DNA from 2 places in the Pseudomonas sp. LBUM1669 genome. Region 1 is predicted to be linked to the other one. Evidence: predicted binding sites of a transcription regulator. Region 1 holds the regulator's gene; the other holds the start of a gene.

The links. The regulator sigma-54, encoded in region 1, starts transcription at its own class of promoters, with help from an activator protein. The targets are predictions, from matches to a motif close to ANTGGCATNNANNTTGCTNT.
Region 2: the regulator sigma-54 is predicted to act here: its motif matches at 2,228-2,247, upstream of flgB (flagellar basal body rod protein FlgB).

Annotation. Positions count from the first base shown of each region.
Region 1 covers NZ_CP166784.1:1,010,606-1,014,015, forward strand. Annotated here, with positions in the region: gene ptsN (PTS IIA-like nitrogen regulatory protein PtsN) at 1-192, opposite strand, end outside; gene hpf (ribosome hibernation-promoting factor, HPF/YfiA family) at 205-513, opposite strand; gene ACA051_RS04460 (RNA polymerase factor sigma-54) at 588-2,081, opposite strand; gene lptB (LPS export ABC transporter ATP-binding protein) at 2,266-2,991, opposite strand; gene lptA (lipopolysaccharide transport periplasmic protein LptA) at 2,991-3,410, opposite strand, start outside.
Region 2 covers NZ_CP166784.1:4,726,371-4,729,780, reverse strand. Annotated here, with positions in the region: gene flgA (flagellar basal body P-ring formation chaperone FlgA) at 1-42, opposite strand, end outside; gene ACA051_RS21920 (chemotaxis protein CheV) at 125-1,057, shown strand; gene cheR (protein-glutamate O-methyltransferase CheR) at 1,104-1,931, shown strand; gene flgB (flagellar basal body rod protein FlgB) at 2,290-2,697, shown strand; gene flgC (flagellar basal body rod protein FlgC) at 2,701-3,144, shown strand; gene flgD (flagellar hook assembly protein FlgD) at 3,160-3,410, shown strand, end outside.

The DNA.
Region 1 (3,410 bases):
GATGCCGTTGCCAAAACCGGTCGAACCGAGTTTTTCACGCGCAATCAGAGCCTCAAAGACATCTTGCATTTCCAGATCCGGCACTTCCCGGGCGATCAGGTTGGCAATTTGCTCGAGGGCTTTCTTTTTGCTGCCGCCCGGCACGTTCACGAGGGAACGGCCGGGGGTCAGGATGCTTTCAAGTCGGATCATGGGTTGGGAGTGTTAACGACCGGTAGCGCCCTGAAGGAGGCTTTGGGTCTTTTCCTTATGCTTTTTGAGTTGTTTATCCAGCTTGTCGGTCAGTGCGTCGATCGCCGCGTACATATCGGTATGCTCCGCGTTGGCGACCACTTCATTGCCGGGAATATGCAGCGTGGCTTCGATTTTCTGCTTGAGCTTTTCGACCGTCATCGTGACCTGCACGTTGGTGATCTTGTCGAAATGCCTCTCTAATCGTTCGAGTTTTTCGCCGATGTAGGTGCGAAGAGGTTCGGTCACTTCCAGTTGGTGTCCACTGATGTTGACTTGCATACAGCTTCTCCTTCGTTGCCAGTGCATAAAGCGGTAGATCAGATGATCTACCACTGGAACGCTGTGGCGTGGCTCTACATCAACCGCTTGCGTTCGCTCGAAGGCGCGATCCCGAGGGATTCGCGGTACTTGGCGACGGTGCGGCGAGCCACCTGAATGCCTTGTGCCTCCAGTAAACCAGCGATCTTGCTGTCACTCAACGGCTTTTTCTGATTTTCCGCGGCAACCAGTTTTTTGATGATCGCGCGGATCGCTGTGGACGAGCATTCGCCGCCTTCGGAGGTGCTGACATGGCTGGAAAAAAAGTATTTCAGTTCATATATGCCCCGTGGGGTATGCATGAATTTCTGCGTGGTCACTCGTGAAATCGTCGACTCGTGCATGCCCACCGCCTCGGCAATATCATGCAGAACCAGCGGTTTCATCGCTTCGTCGCCGTACTCCAGGAAGCCGCGCTGATGCTCGACAATCTGGGTGGCCACTTTCATCAGGGTTTCGTTGCGGCTTTGCAGGCTTTTGATGAACCAGCGAGCTTCTTGCAACTGATTGCGCATGAAGGTGTTGTCGGCGCTGGTGTCGGCGCGGCGCACAAACCCGGCGTATTGGGCGTTGACCCGCAGCCGTGGCACCGATTCCTGGTTCAGCTCGACCAGCCAGCGCTCGTTGTCCTTGCGCACGATGACGTCAGGGACAACGTATTCGGCTTCACTGGACTCGATCTGCGAGCCCGGACGCGGGTTGAGGCTCTGCACCAGCTCGATGACCTGGCGCAGTTCATCTTCCTTGAGCTTCATGCGGCGCATCAGCTGGCTGTAGTCGCGACTGCCGAGCAGGTCGATGTAGTCGGTGACCAGGCGTTTCGCTTCGGCCAGCCAGGGGGTCTTGGCTGGCAGTTGGCGCAGTTGCAGCAGCAGGCATTCACTCAGGTTGCGGGCGCCAATGCCGGCCGGTTCGAATTGCTGGATGCGGTGCAGGACGGCTTCGATTTCGTCCAGTTCGATGTCCAGTTCCGGATCGAAGGCCTCGAGAATTTCCTCAAGGGTTTCGTCCAGGTAGCCCTGATTGTTGATGCAGTCGATCAGGGTCACGGCGATCAGGCGATCGGTGTCGGACATCGGTGCAAGGTTCAGTTGCCACAACAAATGGCTTTGCAGGCTTTCACCGGCCGATGTGCGGGTGGTGAAATCCCACTCGTCGTCATCGTTGCTCGGCAGGCTGCTGGCGCTGGTCTGGTAGACGTCTTCCCACGCGGTATCGACGGGCAGCTCGTTGGGAATGCGCTCGTTCCAGTCGCCTTCCTCGAGGTTATCCACCGTCGGGGCGGTTTCCTGGTAGGAGGGTTCCGAAATGTCGGCGTTGGGGAGCTGTTCGGCTTTGTCGGCCAAAGGGTCGGCGTTATCGAAGTCGTCGCCTTCTTCCTGGCGTTCGAGCATCGGATTGGACTCCAGGGCCTCCTGGATTTCCTGTTGCAGGTCCAGGGTCGACAATTGGAGCAGGCGGATAGCCTGTTGCAGCTGCGGTGTCATCGTCAGCTGCTGGCCCATTCTCAAGACTAGCGATGGTTTCATGGCAGGGGCTTAACACCTTATTCGCCGGCGCACATGCGCCATCCACTACAGGGCGCCGGAGCGCCAAACATAAGCAAATTATATGCCCGAAACTGCAGCGTTTGCCTAGAGCGCTGTAACAATAAAAAAGTATTGATTTTTTATCGAGACAAGCGCTCGGACAATCAGCCAGACACCTTAGCGCTTAAAGGCGGAATTCATGGCCCAGATACACTTCCTTGACCAGTTCGTTGGCCAGGATGGTGGCGGAGTCACCCTCGGCGATCAACTGGCCATCGTTGACGATGTAGGCGGTTTCGCAGATATCCAGGGTTTCACGGACGTTGTGGTCAGTGATCAGCACGCCAATGCCTTTGGCCTTGAGGTGGTAGATGATCTGTTTGATGTCGCCCACCGAAATCGGGTCCACACCGGCGAATGGTTCGTCGAGGAGGATGAATTTCGGGTTGGTGGCCAGTGCCCGGGCGATTTCCACCCGACGACGCTCACCGCCGGACAGGCTCATGCCGAGGTTGTCGCGGATGTGGCTGATGTGGAATTCCTGCAGCAGGCTTTCCAGCTCCTTGCGACGCTCTGCCTTGTCGAGTTCCTTGCGGGTCTCGAGGATGGCCATGATGTTATCGGCCACCGACAGTTTGCGGAAGATCGACGCTTCTTGCGGAAGATAGCCGATACCGGCCTTTGCACGACCGTGCATCGGCTGGTGGCTGACGTCTAGATCGTCGATCAGTACGCGACCCTGATCGGCCTGTACCAGGCCAACTATCATGTAGAAACAGGTGGTCTTGCCGGCGCCGTTAGGACCCAGCAGGCCGACGATCTGACCGCTGTCAATGGACAGGCTGACGTCACGCACGACTTGGCGGCTCTTGTAGCTCTTGGCCAGATGCTGAGCTTTCAGAGTTGCCATTACGGGGCCTTTTTCTCGTCGGTTTTTGGCTTGGGCTGGATCACCATGTCGATGCGCGGACGCGACTCGGTGACCTTGTTGCCCGTGGCGCGACCGGCGCTCGCCAGCTTTTTCACCGTGTCATAGACGATTTTCTCGCCTTGGGTGACGTTGTTGTCCTTGTCGATGACTTTTGCACGATCGATCAATACGACGCGGTTTTGCGAGGCGTGGTACTGGATGGTCACTCCGTAGCCCTGAACCGGCTTGGTGTCGCCAGCCGTCTGCATCTGCTCAAAGTAGGCAAGGTTGCCCACCGAGGTCACCACATCGATGTCGCCAGCCGGGGTACGGGTGATGGTCACGGTATTGCCGGTGACCTTCATCGAGCCCTGAGTGATGATCACGTCACCTTTATAGGTGGCAATGCCATTCTTGTC
Region 2 (3,410 bases), 2.7 Mb from region 1:
CATTGATGTCAGGCGTCGGAAAAATGTCGGTTCTGTGTTCATAAGAGTTAAAAAGCAAGCGCCGTGCCGTTTAGCAATGAACGTGCGTCGCAACACACTTAAGCGTTGGTGTAGGAGTCTGTGCATGGCTGGTGTAATGGATGCAGTAAACCAGCGCACGCAACTGGTTGGGCAGAATCGCCTTGAGCTGTTGTTGTTCCGTCTCGACGGTCAGCAGCTGTATGGGATCAACGTGTTCAAGGTTCGGGAAGTGCTGCAATGCCCCAAACTGACCCTGATGCCCAAGTCCAGTCCTGTCGTGTGCGGTGTGGCAAATATCCGGGGGGCGACCATTCCGATTCTTGATCTGGCAATGGCGACCGGCTCCGGGGCACTTAAAGATCAAAGCAAACCGTTCGTGATCATCACGGAGTACAACACCAAGACCCAGGGTTTCCTGGTGCGATCGGTGGAGCGCATCGTCAACATGAACTGGGAGGAGATTCATCCGCCACCCAAGGGCACGGGACGCGATCATTACCTGACGGCTGTGACTCGGGTCGACAATCAGTTAGTCGAAATCATCGACGTCGAGAAAGTGCTGGCGGAAGTGGCGCCGACACCGGAAGCGATTTCGGTCGGCGTGGTGGATGTCGAAACCCAGCACAAGGCGCTGTCCTTGCGGGTATTGACGGTCGATGACTCGTCGGTGGCGCGCAAGCAGGTGACTCGTTGCCTGCAAACGGTCGGCGTCGAAGTGGTGGCATTGAACGACGGCAGGCAAGCGCTGGATTACTTGCGCAAGCTGGTCGATGAGGGCAAGAAGCCGGAAGAAGAGTTCCTGATGATGATTTCCGACATCGAGATGCCGGAGATGGACGGGTACACCCTGACGGCCGAGATCCGCAACGACCCGCGCATGCAAAAGCTTCATATCATCCTGCATACTTCGTTGTCGGGTGTATTCAATCAGGCAATGGTCAAGAAGGTCGGCGCGGATGACTTCCTTGCCAAATTCCGTCCTGATGACCTGGCATCCCGGGTAGTTGACCGGATCAAAGCAGCAGATATCAGCTAGGGGCCTTCTGCCCCTGGTGGTTAACACGATTTAAGAGGCGGCATCTTTGTCTACGGGTAATTTGGATTTCGAACAGTTCCGGGTATTCCTGGAAAAAGCCTGTGGCATTTTGCTCGGTGAAAACAAGCAGTACCTGGTCTCGAGCCGTCTCAACAAACTGATGGAGCAGCAGGGCATCAAGTCCTTGGGTGAGCTGGTTCAGCGCATCCAGACCCAGCCGCGCAGCGGTTTGCGCGAGATGGTGGTGGATGCGATGACCACCAACGAAACCCTGTGGTTTCGTGACACCTATCCGTTTGAAGTCTTGAAGAACAAGGTGTTGCCCGAAGCGATCAAGGCGGCCCCCGGCCAGCGTCTGCGGATCTGGTCGGCGGCGTGCTCGTCGGGTCAGGAACCGTATTCGCTGTCGATGTCCATCGATGAGTTCGAGCGGGTCAACATGGGGCAGTTGAAGATGGGTGCGCAGATTGTCGCGACTGATCTGTCCGGCACCATGCTGACCAACTGCAAGACCGGCGAGTACGACAGCCTTGCCATCGGCCGTGGTCTGTCGCCCGAGCGCCTTCAGCGTTACTTCGACCCCAAAGGGCCGGGACGCTGGGCCATCAAAGCGCCGATCAAAAGCCGCGTGGAGTTTCGCTCGTTCAACCTGCTGGACAGCTACGCAGCCCTGGGCAAGTTCGACATCGTGTTCTGCCGCAACGTGCTGATCTACTTTTCCGCCGAGGTGAAGAAAGACATCCTGTTGCGCATTCACAGCACGCTCAAGCCGGGCGGTTATCTGTTCCTGGGCGCCTCCGAAGCGCTGAACGGTTTGCCGGATCATTACCAGATGGTCCAGTGCAGCCCGGGGATCATTTACCAGGCGAAGTGATGGGTTGGCAGCATCAAAAAACGGGAGTCCTCAGGGGCTCCCGTTTTTTTTGCCCGATGATTTCCCACGAGCGCCGCACCCCCTGTAGGAGCGAAGCTTGCCCGCGAAGGCGGTGGGTCAGTCAATGATGATGCTGTCTGACACACCGCCTTCGCGGGCAAGCCTCGCTCCTACAGTTGTCGGTGTTGCCAGAGATAAGCGGCAGAAAAGCGGCAGGCGGCGGACATCGGTTGCCGCTTTTCTGGCATTGCCGCCTTGCCACTGCCCGCAAAGCCCCGGTTTCCGGGCTTTTTTGAATTGGCACGCCGCTTGCTATGTCTCTGTTACGAAAAATCAGGTCACCCGAAGGTTTCCCGACATGAGCATCAGCTTCGATAAAGCGCTCGGTATCCACGAACAAGCCCTTGGCTTCCGCGCACAGCGTGCCGAAGTCCTGGCCAACAACATCGCCAACGCCGACACCCCGAACTACAAGGCTCGGGACCTGGAGTTCTCCAAAGTGCTCGCCGCACAGAACGAGAAAACCAAGGGTGGCACGTTTGCGTTGAACATGACCAATAACCGTCATATCGAGGCCGAAGGCCTGGGCAATGGCGACGAGTCGCTGATGTATCGCACGCCGATGCAGCCGTCGATCGACCAGAACACCGTGGACGCCCAACTGGAACAGTCGAACTACGCGGAAAACGCCGTCGGCTTCCAGGCCAGCTTCACCCTGCTCAACAGCAAATTCAAAGGGCTGATGTCAGCCCTGCGCGGAGAGTAATTCATGTCTCTATCCAGTGTTTTCAACATTGCCGGTAGCGGCATGAGTGCCCAGACCACGCGCTTGAACACCGTGGCCTCGAACATCGCCAACGCCGAAACCGTCTCGTCGAGCATCGACCAGACCTATCGCGCCCGTCACCCAGTGTTCGCCACCATGTTCCAGGGCGGACAGAGCGGCGGCAGCGATTCGCTGTTCCAGAACCAGGACGCCGCCGGTCAAGGCGTGCAAGTGCTGGGCGTGGTCGAAGACCAGAGCAACCTTGACGCGCGTTACGAGCCGAACCATCCGGCCGCCGATGCCAAGGGCTACGTCTACTACCCGAACGTCAACGTCGTCGAAGAAATGGCCGACATGATTTCCGCCAGTCGCTCGTTCCAGACCAACGCCGAAATGATGAACACCGCCAAAACCATGATGCAGAAGGTCCTGACCCTCGGTCAGTGATAAGGGGCGACTCAGATGAGTGTTACCGATACCACCAGCGGCTTGAACATCAAGGACGTCCTGGCCAATTCGTCGGTCAAGACCAATACCGGTGCTGACGGTTTGACCGCAGCGACCAACAGCGCCACTGGCAAGAAGGCGTTGGGCAAGGATGCGTTCCTGCAATTGCTGGTCACCCAGCTGAAAAACCAGAACCCGCTGGAACCGCAAGACAACGGCGAGTTCGTGGCCCAGTTGGCGCAGTTCAGTAGCCTGGAAGGCATCAC